2 regions of the Chryseomicrobium imtechense genome follow, and region 1 is predicted to be linked to the other one. Evidence: riboswitches for the same ligand, from Rfam matches in the RefSeq annotation. Region 1 holds a riboswitch; the other holds the start of a gene.
What was found. A riboswitch is a leader RNA that binds a small molecule or an ion and turns the genes downstream of it on or off. The one in region 1 is predicted to bind FMN.

Region 1 (8,076 bases):
GCCTCCAATCAACACAAAATCATAGGACCATTTGGTGAACGACTTAGGAATAGTTCGTTGATGAACATCTGAGATAAATAAACATCGCACAGATTGTGAAAACTTCGATGTATGGACGACATGATGTTTGATATTGACTTCAGTCGCTAAACGTTTCATATAATACACGAGTTGAAGTCCTGTTTTCACTAAAACCAACATAGTTTCTCCTTCTTTCTTTAAGGAAACGAACAACTCGCCCCCCTAAGGAGCGAGCTGCTATGGCAATACGAGTTGTTGGCCCGTACTAATTTCATTGGAAGTTAAATTGTTTGCTTGCTTGATTCGGTCTACTGCACTTGGATCATTGTAATAAGTAACCGCTATACGATAAAGAGTTTCCCCTGCTTGAACAGTGTGTGTGCGAGCTGCTGGTTGTTGTGGCTCTGGTTGCTGCACAGGCTCCTGCACTTCTTCAACAGGCTCTTGTTCTACTGGTTCTTGTTCTACCGGTTCTTGCTCGACAACTTCCTCTACTTCTTCTACAGGTTGTTCTTCCTGCTCTTCTTCCTCCTCTTGCTGCACTGGAGTAACAGGTTGAACGTCTAATTGAATGACTTGTTGATTGGCAGGTACTTCATTTGCTAGTGGATTATAAAACACAGAAACATATACAAATAAAATGATTGGTGAAATAATCCCCAACGTAAACAATGTAGGCAAAAACCAACTACGTGGAGTTTTAGAAGATTGTTTTTTTATCTTCTTCTGGTGACGAGCTCTACGAGTGGCTGTTACAGGCTCGTCAATAGGTTTTCGATGCTCATCTAGCCTTTTTTGATAGTCATTATTTGCCATGATACTTGCCCCCACATGCGTTCTTTTGTCTAATTATGCCGAATTGAAGTGTGAAAGTAAATGATACTTAAGGGAATAATTGTGCGAGTCTTGTCGAATAATCCAATTTTGAGTTATCTATTTGACTCTGGTCTTTTAGTTTTAAGCTTTGCTTAGCTAGCAAAGTATTTGTACAGTTTGAACAGCAGATTTCTGGTCGCTCACTCAAAGATTCACCAAATGCTTCAACTAATGAACTACGGATGCAACGAGAAGAAGTTAGTAAATTATACAAAGAATAAATGTCTCGTTGTTTTGTACTTCGTATCCCTTCAAACAATTCTACAAGGTGTTTATCATCCAATTTTGTTTTCCAATAGTCTAAGATACGCTGCTTCTGTTCTCCAATCTCCATTTCACGAAACATCTGTATGTCCTGTTCATCAGGAATGTCCGAAGTTGCTATATACACGCTTTTTGAGACATCGTCAGGATGATAATAAAGTGTTGCAAAGGACTGCTTTCCATCTCGTGAAGCACGTCCAATCTCCTGCAAATAGTTGCTAACCGATGTTGGAATATGATCATGAATGACTTGCCGAATATCTTCTTTATGGATGCCCATTCCAAAAGCATTTGTTGCACATACCCAGTCTAGTTGCCCTAATGAAAACTGTTGCTGAATAAGCGTGCGATCCATCGTTTCCATCCCGCCATGATAAGCCGCTGCACGAATGCCTTTTTTTCGTAATTGTGCTGCGTAATAAACAGCCTTCTTTCTAGACTGGGTATAGAGAATTCCAGGTCCACTAAGCGTGGTAATTTGTTGAACAATTTCTTTTTCTCGAGATGATTCAGAGTCTACTACGATGGATTCTACTGCTATAGTAGGTCGATCAACTGACCTCACAACTTCTACCATATCCGGTCTTTTCAATAAATTTTTGATATCTTGGCGAGCTTGCGGAGAGGCTGTTGCCGTCAATGCAAGTAATGGTTTGTTAAATTCTTTATGTATCCATTCTGCTGCTCGCAAATAATCAGGACGGAAATCATATCCCCATTGTGTTAGACAATGTGCTTCATCAAATACAAAGTACCCTATATGTAAACTTTTTAAAGCATGCTTCACCTGTTCTGTTTGCATTACTTCAGGAGAAACAAATACATAGTCGAAAGTATGCAAGTTGCGTAAAGTATTTTTACGTTCACCGACTGATTGAAAAGAAGTAAGTGCTACTACTCTTTTGACGCCTTTTAAACGCAATTGTTCCACTTGATCCATCATTAACGAAACTAGTGGTGATACAATCACAACTGCCCCACTATAATAGGGCTTCGGAAATTGATAGAGTATAGATTTTCCTGTTCCAGTGGGCAGAACGGCTAACACGTCACGTCCCTCTAAGAAGTTACGAATGACATCTTCTTGCCCTATTCTAAAAGCAGGGAACCCAAATCGCTCAGCCAACTGTCGCTCTAAATTACTCATTCAGATCCCCTCCTAACGCAAGCGCTAGCCGAATTTGAAAATAACTAAATTGCGGCAACTGCTCTCTAAGCAACTTCAACTTATGTGTATTGAGTTGAAGTTGCTTCTTTTTGATTTTCATCACATCTTGTTCAGTAATATAATCTTGATAGTTAAAGCCGGTCGTATAACTGGCCAGTTCAATAATATGATCCTCAATTGTACTTAATTTTAAGCTTCGTACCATTGACACTTCCTCTAAGCTATACCCTTTTTGCAAAAGACTTTGCGTATTTTTTGCAGTTTCAGTCAATGGAGAGGGTGGCTCGAACAAGCGAACTAAGGGACTACGCTGTTGCTCAAGAAATCCATAAAATCGCAAGACGCTCTGTCGGTATACATACAGACAATCAATTGCTGCTGTATTAAATTGTTCCGCAAGTTGAGTCCACGTCAGTCCTGCCGTTTGATATCCGGTTATCCGATAAACGAACAGATTTTTCTCAAGCTCTGTTGATAATTCTTCAGTCACAAAACTATGTAGTGTCTTCTTCACTTCATTCGCTACTGTTGAAAGTGATGGCTGTGTATAGAACCATTCTTTTACACGGTGTTGAATTGTTTGATTATCTATAACGGGAATGTAGCGGTTATTCTCATATAAAGCATTGGATGCAAGTTGAGCAATCAAAAGAAGCGTTGCTTCGACAGAAAGCAGTGCTGGCGGGACTACACCTCTATGAAATAGAGTCGAAAATTCATCTAGTTGTTCTTTGCCTTTATCCGTCACTATAGGCTTTTCTATCGAATGAATCCACTTTAAATCAATCAATTCTTGTACATATTGATTATAAGATTCTTTCGAAAGGTCTTGACCCACACCAAAAAAACCAGCTACTTTATAGTAATGGATATCTTGTAGTGTCTGTCCAGATTTTTTACCTCGTAAGATATAATAAGGAGCCATGACAGAACGTTCCCCGTTCAATTGGTGAAATAGTGAAGTTAATAGTTTATGAAAAAACATAGCACACCTCATGTTTAATGGTTGAAATGCAGTCTTACAATCTATAAAATGAAAGCTATACGAAGAGTTGCTTGATAAAAAAGGAGAGACCGTAATGGCTAAATATACAATTGTTGATAAAGATACGTGCATCGCATGTGGTGCTTGTGGAGCTGCAGCGCCTGATATTTATGACTATGATGACGAAGGAATTGCATTCGTTATTTTAGATGATAACATGGGGACTACCGCTGTTCCAGACGAGTTATTAGAGGATTTAGAAGATGCATTCGAAGGGTGTCCGACAGATTCAATCAAAGTTGCAGACGAATCATTTGATGGAGATGCATTAAAATACGAATAGATATGAAGAAAATCGTCTAGTTCACTACGAACTAGACGATTTTTTTAGGCTACTTGATACGTTTTCGAAACTTTATCTAAATAAGGTTTTAGTTTCTTGAATAGTAAAACCATCACAACAGTAATCAGTGCTCCTTTAATCAAATTAAATGGCAAGATTCCATAGACTAATGTGTTCATTAAAGCTGAACCGCTTTCCATAGGGAAGTTCAAGAAATATGAATACATCGGTAAAAATACCAAGTAGTTCAGTAGTGTCATTCCAATCGCCATTGAAAGCGTTCCTGCTACTAATCCTACATACATTCCTTTAGACGATGTAACTTTTTTATAAATGAAATATACAGGTGCGATGAATAAAATTGATGTGACAAAGTTCGCCATATGGCCAACCGGTACACCTGTTGGACTTCCTGAGAAGAACCAATCCAAAACATTCTTTAAAAATGCCACCGCTACACCTGCTACAGGTCCCATTGTGATCGCAGCAATCAAAGCTGGTACATCACTAAAGTCCACCTTTAAATAGGCTGGTAGTGCTGGTAGTGGAAATGCTAACAACATCAAAATGAATGATAAGCTGCTGAGCATAGCCACCGCAATAAGCTTGCGTGTGTTGCTTTTAAACATGACTTTCCGCTCCTTTTGCGATTCTCTTCACAAGAGGAAAGGTTCACAGAATATGCGTACTTATTTGCGTGTAAAAGAAAACCCTTAAGCCAGGTTCGACTTAAGGGAGAAAGGTACACTTAAATAAGCGTTTGAGATCACATAAACGCTGCACCTTCACCTTCTCCCATCCAGACTATACTGTCGGCTCTGGAATCACACCAGAATCTGCCTTGCGGCTCGCGGGCTAGACTTTCGTCATTTCCGCCGGTCGGGAATTGCACCCTGCCCCGAAGATGAATCATATGATTAAATTTTACATACTAGTGTATGCATTGTTAATCATATCAGACAGTGTTTATTGTTGCAATACGTATGCTTATTCGCTTTGTAGGAATACACGATTCACTCCAATTAAAGAATTTGTATCTTCAGGTAGAGGGTAAAGTGTAGTATCCCAATTTTCTAGCAGTAGTGATTTGTTAAATGAAGCTGCTGTAGCAACAAGTGACTCGATCATAGCTACCATATCTCGTCTAGGCAATGCGTCTGCTGTAAGCATCTCAGCAAACTGAATAGATACAGCATCTTCTGTTTCTTCTACAGTAAATTCAAGTGAACTTGGAATAACCGCTTCCACTAAAGTATTGTCAGGTGTCTGTAACTGTCCAATTGCTTCTTCAACTGTTGCATATTGTGCACGTGTGTAAGGAATTAAATACGTCTCCCCTATAGCGTTTTGCATGACATTGTAGGCTAGATTTTCAGAGATAAGGTCAACTGGTTCCGTGAGTGGTCCCACTTGATCCCACTCAATTGGTTGCGAATTTTCATCTACTATAACTGCTTGATTGAAAGTTGATCCAAATACATCTTCTAAAGTATTGAAATAGACTTCCATAGTGGCAGAAGCCATATCGTAAGGATGGTCTGCTGGCAATGTAACACGCAGACTCTCGCCTTCTTCGTAATCCCCAACTAGTGGATGATAGTTATCAAATCCTAGTGCCTCTTCATCAATCTCTGCAGCGTAATTTTTATACAATTCGAGTTGTGTAGGTACACGGCCTTCGAAGTCTTGCTCGATACGTTCATTCGGGATGAGAACTGTGATCGGAAAGGCAATTGCTTGATAGTTCATCGAAAAATTCATAGCTGTAAAAGTTTCTAGAAGCGGATCATTTGTGAAAACTAGTGTTGAATCTTCAGCTAGTTGTAAAGATGCACTTTCTGCTTCACCTGTTGCAACTGCAGAGTCTGCGGATTCTTCACTTTCCTCGACAGAGCTCATAGACATGGATGATTCTTCTGTCCCAGCTTCATCCATTCCACCTTCTGACATATTTGCTTCCTGCGTCATCGTTGTCTCACTAGTAGAGTCAAGCGTGCTAAATAAGGATTGAACAAATAGCACTAAAACAAAAAGTGCCGCAACAGTGATAACTGCTGGTAACCACGGTTTTTTCTTCTTGATAGGAGGCTTTGCAGATTGTTTAATTGCTGCCCAGACCTCATCCTTTGAACGAGTATCGTGTTGAATTGGCATAGAAGATACCAACTCTTCAAGACGTTTGTCTGCATCAAATTCGTTCGTCATGCTGCATTTCCTCCTCTCGTGCACGTGACATCTTTTTCTTTAACTGTTGGATGGCACGGTGTTGCGTTGTCTTCACTTTTGATTCAGTCCAGCCAAGTGCATCTGCTGTTTCTTGAATGGATAATTGCTGAAAATAACGTAAGACAATGACCATCTTTTGATCACCTGTACATTCATTCAAAGTATCTAAAAGTTGTTTTTTCTCATGATCAAGCTGTACTAGCTCATCTGGTCTCATATCTGTAGATGTTAACTGTATAGCTTCCCAATCAAACGAATCGAACGTACGCTTTTTACGTACGTTCTGTTTTCGAAAGTGATCAATTGCTACATTTTTAGCAATTGAGAAAAGCCATGTTTTCTCAGAACTTTTACCTTGAAATGAGTCATACGAGCGCAATACTCGTATATATACTTCTTGCGTCAAATCCTCAGCTACCTGTCTGTTTTGCACCAAATAAATCAAGAATTGAAACAAATCTTGATGGTACGAATCATAGATTCGGTGAAAAACGGAGTCGTTCATATGATTTCCCCCCGTTCATTGCATTAGTCGTTTGAATTCGAAATAAGTTACATCTTTTTTAACTCGATTGTGAAAGTTGTTCCAGTACCGACTTCACTCTCTACCCAAATAGTTCCTTCATGCCGATCAATAATATTTTTGGCAATGGCAAGACCTAAACCAGTACCACCTTTCCCACGTGTTCTCGATTTATCTGCTTTATAAAAACGCTCAAAAACATATGGGAGATCTTCAGCTGGGATCCCGTAGCCAGAGTCTTGGATTTCGATTTGAATGGTTGATTGTGTTTCTTTCACAGCCACATTAACTTGTCCACCAGGTTCCGTATGACGAAGTGCATTTTCAAGCAAGTTTGTCAGAACTTGCTCAATCCGGTCTTCATCTGCATAAATGGCAACGGATTCGTCTACGAAGGACTGGAATGTCACTTGTATGTCCCGTTCCTTTGCCCGTTGAACAAATTTAGAGGTCATGCGCTCCACACTTTTGGAAATCGGCAAAGCCGCCTGGTAGATGCGCAAGTACCCTGATTCTAAGCGCGCTAAGTCTAACAGTTCTGTAACCAAACGCCCCATACGATTCGATTCGTCAGAAATAATACGGACCATTTCTTTCCGTTCTTCTTCCGTCTCTACCACATCATCTAAAATTGCTTCACTATACCCTTGAAGCATCGCAATCGGTGTTCGCAACTCATGGCTCACATTTGCAATAAAGTCACTACGCATTTTGTCTAGACGATGTTGTTCGGTCATGTCGCGAATGACGGCAACTGCTCCACGAACCATATTCTTTGAGTAAAGTAGGGATAAACTAATGCTGTAATAATGAGAATCCAATTCAAATTCTTCTTCTAACTCTTCTTCATTTTCTACCGTATGCTCTAACATATGGATGAGAGCTGCCGGTAACGGAGAGTCCGAATCTGTTGCATGGGTCGACCATCTCCGCAACAATTCATCTGCTGGTGGGTTACTTAATAAAATTGATGCATCTTTGTTAAATGTAATAACAGCATCCGTCATGGACGATAAAATATTCGATAGTTGTTCTTTATCTTGGTTAATGACTTCCACATTGTGTTTGATCTGCATACCCATACGGTTAAAAGCAGCTCCAAGCTCTCCTATCTCATCTCGTTGAGACGATGGGACACGCGTATGGAAATTTCCTTTTGCAAGCTCGTGAGCCCCTTCCCGCATCTTTCGGAGTGGTGATGTGATCTGAGTAGATAAGAAAAAGGATAAGAGGGTTGTTAGAATCATCGCTAGAAATCCTGAAAGGAACACGATTTTTGTCGTTTGATTCGAAGTATTGTTTACTTCTTTCAAGCTTTGATAAATAAACACAACTCCATGCGGCGAAGTAGTTTCGTCGAGTGGATAGGCAAGCACTAAAAAGTTTTCCATCCGGTCGGGCTCAGAGAGTGAAGGGAGCAACATCGTCTTCAGTGTGGCTTGATCACTTTCAAATGCACGTGTAAATAGTTCATTTGACTGCAATCTTTGCTCTGCTTCTTGTTGACCTAAGCCCTCATGAATGACATCTTGTAATTGTTTTTCCTCAGAAAAAATCATTAAATTCGTTTCATCAGCTAAAATTTCTTGTATATACGGATAATCAATCGATGATTGCTGATTAAAGATAGTAGTGATCAACGACGCTTCTTGACGCAATTTGTTTTCAGC
Region 2 (8,076 bases), on a different contig from region 1:
GAAGTCGCGTTTGAGAATACTGGGAAGCGACGGGTGGAAGGGTTTCAGACGGAACAGGTGGCCCGTGAGTTGGAACGGTATTGGGAGACCAATGAAGAGCGCTTAAAGTAAGTTGCCATGGACGAACGGATTACTATGCGTATTTTCTATTCTCCGCCAGTGAAATAATTCTTTCGTCGCTGGAACTGGCGTTTTCGTCGCTAGAATTGCCCGAATCGACGCTGGATTGGAGATATTCGTCGCTGTAGATAAGCGAATGCTCGCTTTCGTCGCTGAAACTGGCGTTTTCGTCGCTAGAATTGTCCAAATCGACGCTAGATTGCAAATTTGCGTCGCTTTAGTCAAACTACGCTCTAAACCAGAAAGGAAAGATGAGGATGCGGCATAGTCTACTGCTTTTTGTTCTTCTTCTCAGCCTATTAACTGGTTGTTCCTTTTCCGAAAAGTCAGCGGAATTAGTGAAATCTGATGTGACTGAAGTGAACACTTTGGATGAGGTCAGCCTTGAAGTTCTCAACGACACACTGACTCCAAGCGGGTTAACACTTCATCTCATCAATAGTGCTGAACATTCTGTTGGCTACAACGGATCCTTCTCTCTTGAACGAAAGATTGAGGGGGACTGGTATGTGGTGAACGATGTTGTCGGAGGAAGATTCGCTTTTACGGACGAAGGGCTAGGCACAGATAAGAATTCCTGTACAGACATGGCGATTGACTGGAGAGGGATTTACGGAGAATTAGATGCCGGCGATTACCGGATTCTTTTTAATGTTAACAATGAACTAGAAAACTACACTTTAGCTACCGAATTTCAAATTCCTAAATAGAATTTATCTTCTTTTAAATCCTTATGAACATTGGAGAAATGAGGCGAGTCTATGCAAGTTCTGTTTAAAAAAAGCACACTTGTCACTACAGCAACTATCGCTTTGATGCTACTGTTCATTGGATTCTTTCTGCGTGCATTACTCATTCCAATTCAGGACTTTCATTTACTAACAGAACAACAAATGAAAGAGGCGCAATTAGACTATGCAGTAAACTATCCTTTAGGATCAGCGCTAATGTACGCAGGGTTTTCCTTCCTGTTTTTCGTAGTGATTTTAATCGTTTTGAAAATTATTCAATCAAAGACTAGTTTGAAAAAAAGAGATAGTGTCAAATAACCTCTCTGTATACAGACAAATCTGATTTTGGTATAGTAAGGGCGTGAATAGGATTTCCTTCGGGGTCGGGTGCAATTCCCAACCGGCGGTGATGAGGCATGGCCTCTTAGTCCGTGACCCGGTTTCTGTGAAAAGAAAGCGGTGGATTTGGTGAAACTCCAAAGCCGACAGTAAAAGTCTGGATGGGAGAAGGAAAACACAACGTTTCAAAATCAACCGATTTTAAACGCTTTTTTGTGCTGCTTTTTTCTCCCTCACCTTTCAAAAGGTGGGGGTATTTTTGTGCATGACAAAAACAAGTCAAACAACAAGGAGGTTATGATGAACGATTATGATGACATGAAACTTGATTTCTCTTTACCAGAAGAACTATGCAGACAAACCATCCTTCACAACCATCCTTCTCTCACCACCCGACGACCCCGGGGTGGATACAATCCCATTCGCATTATGCTCAAATCAGAGCACACTTTCACACACTTTTAAATTTTTTCAAGATGGACAAGCACCTTCTTAGGTGGACACAACCAAATATGTAAAGGAGGCACACGAATGTTCACAGGCATCATCGAAGAACTTGGCGCAGTCCTTTCCATCAAAAAGACAGGCGAGGCCATGGAACTGACGATTTCTGCTGAAAAAATCCTGACTGACGTCCAGTTGGGGGACAGCATTGCCATCAATGGAGTCTGTCTGACGGTTACGCGATTCACAAACCATCAGTTTACAGTCGATGTCATGCCAGAAACATATGCAGCCACAACAATCGGTCGATTGAACCGAGGCCAAAGCGTAAACCTAGAACGAGCCATGGCAGCGAATGGTCGGTTCGGTGGACATTTCGTAACCGGTCACTGCGACGCTGTTGGAGAAATCATAAACCGGCAGATGAACCAAAATGCATTGCAGATCACGGTTCAGTTCCCGGAGTCTTTCCGGAACTACGTCATTTTGAAAGGGTCCATTAGCGTGGACGGGGTATCCTTGACCATTTTCGGTCTCACAGCGGATACTCTTATGATCTCGTTGATTCCACATACGGCCGAACAAACCATTTTACACACAAAACAACCAGGCGATCTCGTCAACCTGGAGTTTGATGTCCTCGGAAAATATATCCTTGGCGCAGCGCAACAAGAACGTCCAAAAAAATCAACGATGACGCATAGTTTTCTGCAAGAGAACGGTTATGCGTGAGGAGGAATGGACATGCAAGTAATCGAAGTGGCGTTAGAAGAACTGAAAAAAGGGCGTCCGATCATCGTGGTCGATGACGAGGACCGTGAAAACGAAGGCGATTTTTTAGCATTAGCAGACTATGCGACACCGGAACTCATCAACTTTATGGTGACAGAAGGAAGAGGCCTTGTCTGTGCACCTGTATCAAAGGAGCTGGCAGAGCGTCTTGAGCTTCCACCGATGATTGCTACTAATAAAGATCCGTATGGCACGGCATTCACTGTCAGCATCGATTCTGTGAAATCCACGACTGGAATCAGTGCACACGAGCGCGCAGAGACGCTCCAACTGCTTGCAGATCCTGCAACGAAAGCGAATGATTTTGTACGTCCAGGTCATATTTTCCCGCTCATTGCGAAACCGGGTGGCGTTTTAGAGCGACCTGGTCACACAGAAGCAGCCGTAGACCTCGCACTACTTTGTGGGGCAGCGCCAGTCGGCATTATTTGTGAAATTATGAATCCGGATGGCACGATGGCACGACGTCCGGAGCTTGAAGAATTAGCTGACAAACATGGACTGGTGCTAATTTCAATTGAACATCTGCAAGCTTATCTGAAAACGAACCAACAAAAGCTGGACACTATCTTACACCTACAGGAGGAATTTTCATGAAACAGATTATCGAAGGACATTTAGTTGGAACGGATTTAAAAGTAGCCATCGTTGTGGCACGATTTAATGAGTTCATTACGAGCAAACTATTAGGCGGGGCAGAAGATGTATTACGTCGTCACGGAGTAAAAGAAGAAGACATCACGATTCTGTGGGTACCCGGAGCATTTGAGATTCCGCTTGCAGCGAAAAAGTTAGCGGATAGCGGGAATTACGACGCAGTCATCACGCTTGGGACAGTCATTCGAGGTGCTACACCACACTTTGATTATGTCTGTGCAGAAGTGGCAAAAGGCGTATCGGCTGTCAGTTTGCAGTCCGGTATTCCAACGGTCTTTGGTGTGTTGACAACAGAATCCATCGAGCAAGCAATTGAACGGGCGGGCACGAAAGCAGGGAACAAAGGAGCAGAAGCGGCTATCACGGCAATCGAAATGGCCAACGTCTACAAAAGCTTGGCATAAGAGTATGCTACTATAAAGAAAAACGAGAGAGGTGTATAGTATGCGACGGCCTAAATGGAAATTGACGACAGTGATCAGCTTATTTGTCATAGCGGTCGTCGCTGTCTCTCTACTCGTAACCGATATTTTGATTTCAGTCCAAACGAGCCAAGATACGCAAGAAGAGCTTGAAGAAAAAGCGCGGATCATCTCACGTACAGTCGCAGAATCCTCGATTGTCCAAGACGAGTTACTGACGGATGAAATTGAAGGGACGATTCAAGAGTATACGTCGAGTATCCAACAAGCGAGTGATGTTTTATTTATTGTCGTGATGGACATGACCGGTCTTCGGCAATCGCACCCGAATCCAGAGCAGATTGGGAACCGGTTTGTTGGTGGAGACGAACAGCGGGTATTGGCAGGAGAAGAGTATATTTCCATTTCAGAAGGAACGCTAGGTTATTCTGTGCGTGCATTTGCACCCATCTATAAAGATGGTGTTCAAATCGGTGCTGTTTCTACAGGGATTTCACTGGATGCAGTGGATGCAGCGATTTTTGAAAATCATCAAATGATTCTATTAGGTTCTGCAGTGGGGATTTTAGCTGGAATCATCGGCGCTATCTTACTCGCCCGCTACATCAAAAAAAGCCTACTCGGACTTGAACCCGTTGAAATTGCTCGCATCTATCAAGAACGAGACCGGATGTTCCAAACCGTCCGAGAAGGCATTGTCGCGATTGATGAACACGGAATCATCACATATGTGAACCGCTCTGCTCGTGATATTTTTGAAAAAGCGGGTATCCGAGGTGACAATCCCGTAGGTTTATTGATTTCCTCCTATCTTCCACACTCTCGTCTAGAGCTTGTGTTGGAGACAGGGAGGGCCGAATACGATGAGCAACAAGAGTTGAACGGCACGACTATCATTGTCAACCGGATTCCGATAGAGGTGAACGGCAAAGTGGTAGGGGCCATCTCGACGTTCCGGGACAAGACAGAAGTCAATCGTTTAGCGGAGCAACTCACGGGTGTTCGCTTGTACGCAGATTCTTTACGCGCGCAGTCGCATGAGTTCCGCAATCAATTGCAAGTGTTGCTAGGGTTAGCAGAAATAGGCGATACAGAGCATATGAAGCGCTACATCACACAACTTGCGGCACATCAGATCGAGGAAACTGATCGTATTACTGAACAGATTCATGACCCAATCCTCTCAGGATTCCTGCTCGGGAAAATCAGTTTTGCACGTGAACAAGGTGCTGAGCTAGCTGTATTTTGTGAGACGGATATTCCGGTATTGCCAGACGGAACGATGGCCCACGACTTAGTGACGATTGTTGGGAACTTGGTGGACAATGCATTAGAAGCAGCGATGGAAACACCTCCAGGAAACGTGACGGTCGACTTGTCATGTGTAGACGACTTACTCACCTTGACTGTCGAAGATGATGGCCCAGGAATGGCATCCGATGAAATTGACCTGTTCTTCGAAAAAGGGCAGTCGTCAAAAGGAGAAACACGTGGTTACGGATTGTACCTTGTAAAAACTAGTGTTGAGAGCCTTCATGGCTCACTGGAAGTGGATTCAGTAGTAGGAAACGGAACAACTATCCAAGTCATAATTCCGATAGAAGGGAGGGAAGAAACATGATTCGCGTACTGATTGTAGAGGATGACCCGATGGTGGCAGAGCTGAATCGTTCCTACATAGAGCGAACAGACGATTTTTCCTGCGTTGGAGTCGCCCATTCACCTAAAGAAGCGAGAAGCTTTCTTGCAAACGACCAAATAGACCTCGTACTACTTGATGTCTACATGCCCGGTCAAGATGGCCTTTCGTATTTACAGGAATTGCGTGAAGAGAGGGCAAGCGTAGATGTGATTTTGATAACGGCAGCTTCTGAAACGAAACAGATTCAACAGGCCCTTCGTCTTGGAGCAATCGATTATTTGATCAAACCATACGCGTTTGACCGGTTACACACAGCGCTGGAAAAGTTCAAGCACCATCATACATTTATCAAGAGTAGTGGTCAAAGTAGTCAACAGGACATTGATGCGCTTCTTCATACAGAAGCTCATCAAGAATCGACGCAAATCTTGGTACCTAAAGGGCTTACAAAAACAACGCTCGATCATGTGCTAGACGTTATTAAGACATTTGGCGGGAGGCGGTTCTCGACAGATGAAGTGGCAGAAGCAGCTTCCCTCTCCCGGGTGTCCATTCGAAAGTATTTGAAATTCTTAGCAAGTCATCTATTTCTCGACGAGCAATTGGAGTACGGGGTAGGTCGCCCTGTCTACTACTACAAGCGCACGGCAAAACCTATGAAAAACGACCAATTTTCTATATAAAGTAGGGAACCTCATAACGAGGGCCTCTACTTTTTTTACTTACAATACTATTTTTACTTTCATATTCTTTGCGATTGAGAAAGCATTCAGTATGATAAACACACTTATTGAAAGCGTTTTCTTTACAAAGAGGATGAAGGAGTGAATGGAAATGACAATTGCAGCACGCAATCAAAGTGTCTCTCTGTCACACGCGAGAGAGCAAAAACAAAGCATTACGATTTTCGGATTGCCGCTTGTCTGGTTTGGGGTACTCGCAGCGGTTACAATGGTCAGCATGTATACTGGAAATCTTCCAGGTGGCATGATTGGAAGTTTACTAGTCATGATGGTATTAGGAGAACTACTCGGTTGGGCAGGGGACCGGTTACCAATCGTCCGCACTTACTTGGGTGGAGGTGCGATTGTCGCTATTTTTGGGTCGGCGTATATGGTTTATGCAGATTTGATTCCAGCATCAACCGTCACGATGATCAATGACTTCATGACTACAGGTGGCTTTTTAGATTTCTATATTGCGGCACTGATCACAGGCAGTATCTTGGGAATGGATAAAGAAGTGTTAGTGAAAGTTGGACTGAAGTACTTTGTTCCGATCTTTGGAGCAGTCATCGGCGCCATCATTTTAGCTGCTCTCTTCGGAGTGCTTGTTGGATTCTCCCTTTCTGAGGCAGTACTTGTCATGGCGATGCCGATCATGGGCGGCGGAATGGGAGCAGGCGCTGTTCCGATGAGTCAGATCTACAGTGAGATGATGGGGAACACACCGAGTTACTATATCTCGATGCTCGTGCCGGCTCTGGCGTTAGGAAATGTCTTTGCCATTATTTTAGCGAGTGTACTGAATATCGTAGGGAACAAACGTCCATCGTTATCAGGAAATGGTCAACTATTAAAAGGATTCGAGTTCACGGAAAAAGAAACTCCGTTCGATATTAAGAAGATGGGGATTGGGTTAGCAATCGCTATTACGTTCTTTGCAATCGGAGGATTACTAGCAAGTTTTATTCCTCTTCATGCCTACGCTCTCATGATTATTGCAGTAGCAGTAGCGAAAATTGCGGGATGGTTACCAGAACGCGTATTAGATGGAGCAAACCAATGGTACAAATTTGTTGCGAAAAACTGGACGTTAGCACTGTTGTTTGGAATTGGAGTAGCATACACGGACCTTGAAACGGTTCTTGCAGCATTAACTATTCCTTATGTCGTCACTGTTTTTGGTGTAGTACTTGGGGCGGTACTAGGAGCAGCGCTTGTCGGACGCCTTGTAGGATTTTATCCGATTGAGTCTGCAATTACAGCAGGTCTTTGTATGGCAAACATGGGTGGAACAGGCGATGTAGCCGTTCTCTCAGCTGCAAAACGTATGCAGTTGATGCCGTTTGCTCAGATTTCATCTCGACTTGGTGGTGCACTCATACTTCTATTAGCCGGTTTAATTATACCTTTGCTATTTTAATCTACAAAAACACGTATCTCTTCGGGGTTACGTGTTTTTTTGCATGTTTTCTCATGGTATGCTTGCATTATCAGACAGACCGACAAGTGAGGACAGGATATGACTTTAACGCTTACCGCAGTGACAGAGCAAAATCGTGTGTGGATTCCAGAGTATACATTCACAGAAGGTGTGACAGGGTTGTTAGTGGATATGAAACGAGCAGCATCTGTCATGCGCCAATTTGAAAAGTCTGCCTATGTACATTAGGTGCAAGACGGGCATTATCCCCATCTGACCGTACAAGAAACCATTGCATACTATACCAAATTAGCAGAGGTTGAATGGTCCGTACCAGAATTATTGAAGACATTCGATCTTATAACAGAAGCACGTACCAAAGTGAAGAAATTATCCGAAACAAAACGCAACACATTGACGCTAATCAAACCCTACTGTTCACGTCATGACTGGGTAGTTATCGAAGAACCGTTCCACCGGATCGAACTAGAAGGGCGTCATGTAGTAGACCAAATTTTAAAAGGTATTGAGAGACAAGGAAAATCTCTAGTTTTGCTTAGTAGCAATTTAGAAGACCTTTTGCCGGTGACGGACAAGATTTATCGAATGGACGAACGAGGAATCCATAAATTGGAATTTCAAGATGAGACAGCTACTCAAAATGAAGAGCCAGCACAGTTCAAGGTCAATAAAATTCAAGTGAAACATAATGACAAAACATTGTTGTTCAATCCACCAGAAGTCGACTATATAGAAAGTATAGATGGTACGGTTTATATCAATG

Region 2: linked by a shared signal. The riboswitch ahead of ribE (riboflavin synthase) and the one ahead of AB5N96_RS00395 (ECF transporter S component) in region 1 are both predicted to bind FMN.

What each region holds. Positions count from the first base shown of each region.
Region 1 covers NZ_JBGOBM010000001.1:68,661-76,736, forward strand. Annotated here, with positions in the region: gene AB5N96_RS00370 (metallophosphoesterase) at 1-201, opposite strand, end outside; gene AB5N96_RS00375 (LysM peptidoglycan-binding domain-containing protein) at 259-837, opposite strand; gene AB5N96_RS00380 (RecQ family ATP-dependent DNA helicase) at 905-2,308, opposite strand; gene AB5N96_RS00385 (YpbB family protein) at 2,301-3,314, opposite strand; gene AB5N96_RS00390 (ferredoxin) at 3,409-3,657, shown strand; gene AB5N96_RS00395 (ECF transporter S component) at 3,702-4,286, opposite strand; FMN riboswitch at 4,441-4,567, opposite strand; gene AB5N96_RS00400 (hypothetical protein) at 4,645-5,862, opposite strand; gene sigX (RNA polymerase sigma factor SigX) at 5,846-6,388, opposite strand; gene AB5N96_RS00410 (ATP-binding protein) at 6,436-8,076, opposite strand, start outside.
Region 2 covers NZ_JBGOBM010000013.1:25,881-33,956, reverse strand. Annotated here, with positions in the region: gene AB5N96_RS11430 (hypothetical protein) at 1-111, shown strand, start outside; gene AB5N96_RS11425 (hypothetical protein) at 103-345, opposite strand; gene AB5N96_RS11420 (immunoglobulin-like domain-containing protein) at 471-830, shown strand; gene AB5N96_RS11415 (hypothetical protein) at 882-1,169, shown strand; FMN riboswitch at 1,221-1,367, shown strand; gene ribE (riboflavin synthase) at 1,722-2,366, shown strand; gene ribB (3,4-dihydroxy-2-butanone-4-phosphate synthase) at 2,379-3,023, shown strand; gene ribH (6,7-dimethyl-8-ribityllumazine synthase) at 3,020-3,487, shown strand; gene dcuS (DcuS/MalK family sensor histidine kinase) at 3,528-5,126, shown strand; gene AB5N96_RS11390 (response regulator) at 5,123-5,830, shown strand; gene AB5N96_RS11385 (2-hydroxycarboxylate transporter family protein) at 5,982-7,292, shown strand; gene AB5N96_RS11380 (hypothetical protein) at 7,392-7,541, shown strand; gene AB5N96_RS11375 (LytTR family DNA-binding domain-containing protein) at 7,674-8,076, shown strand, end outside.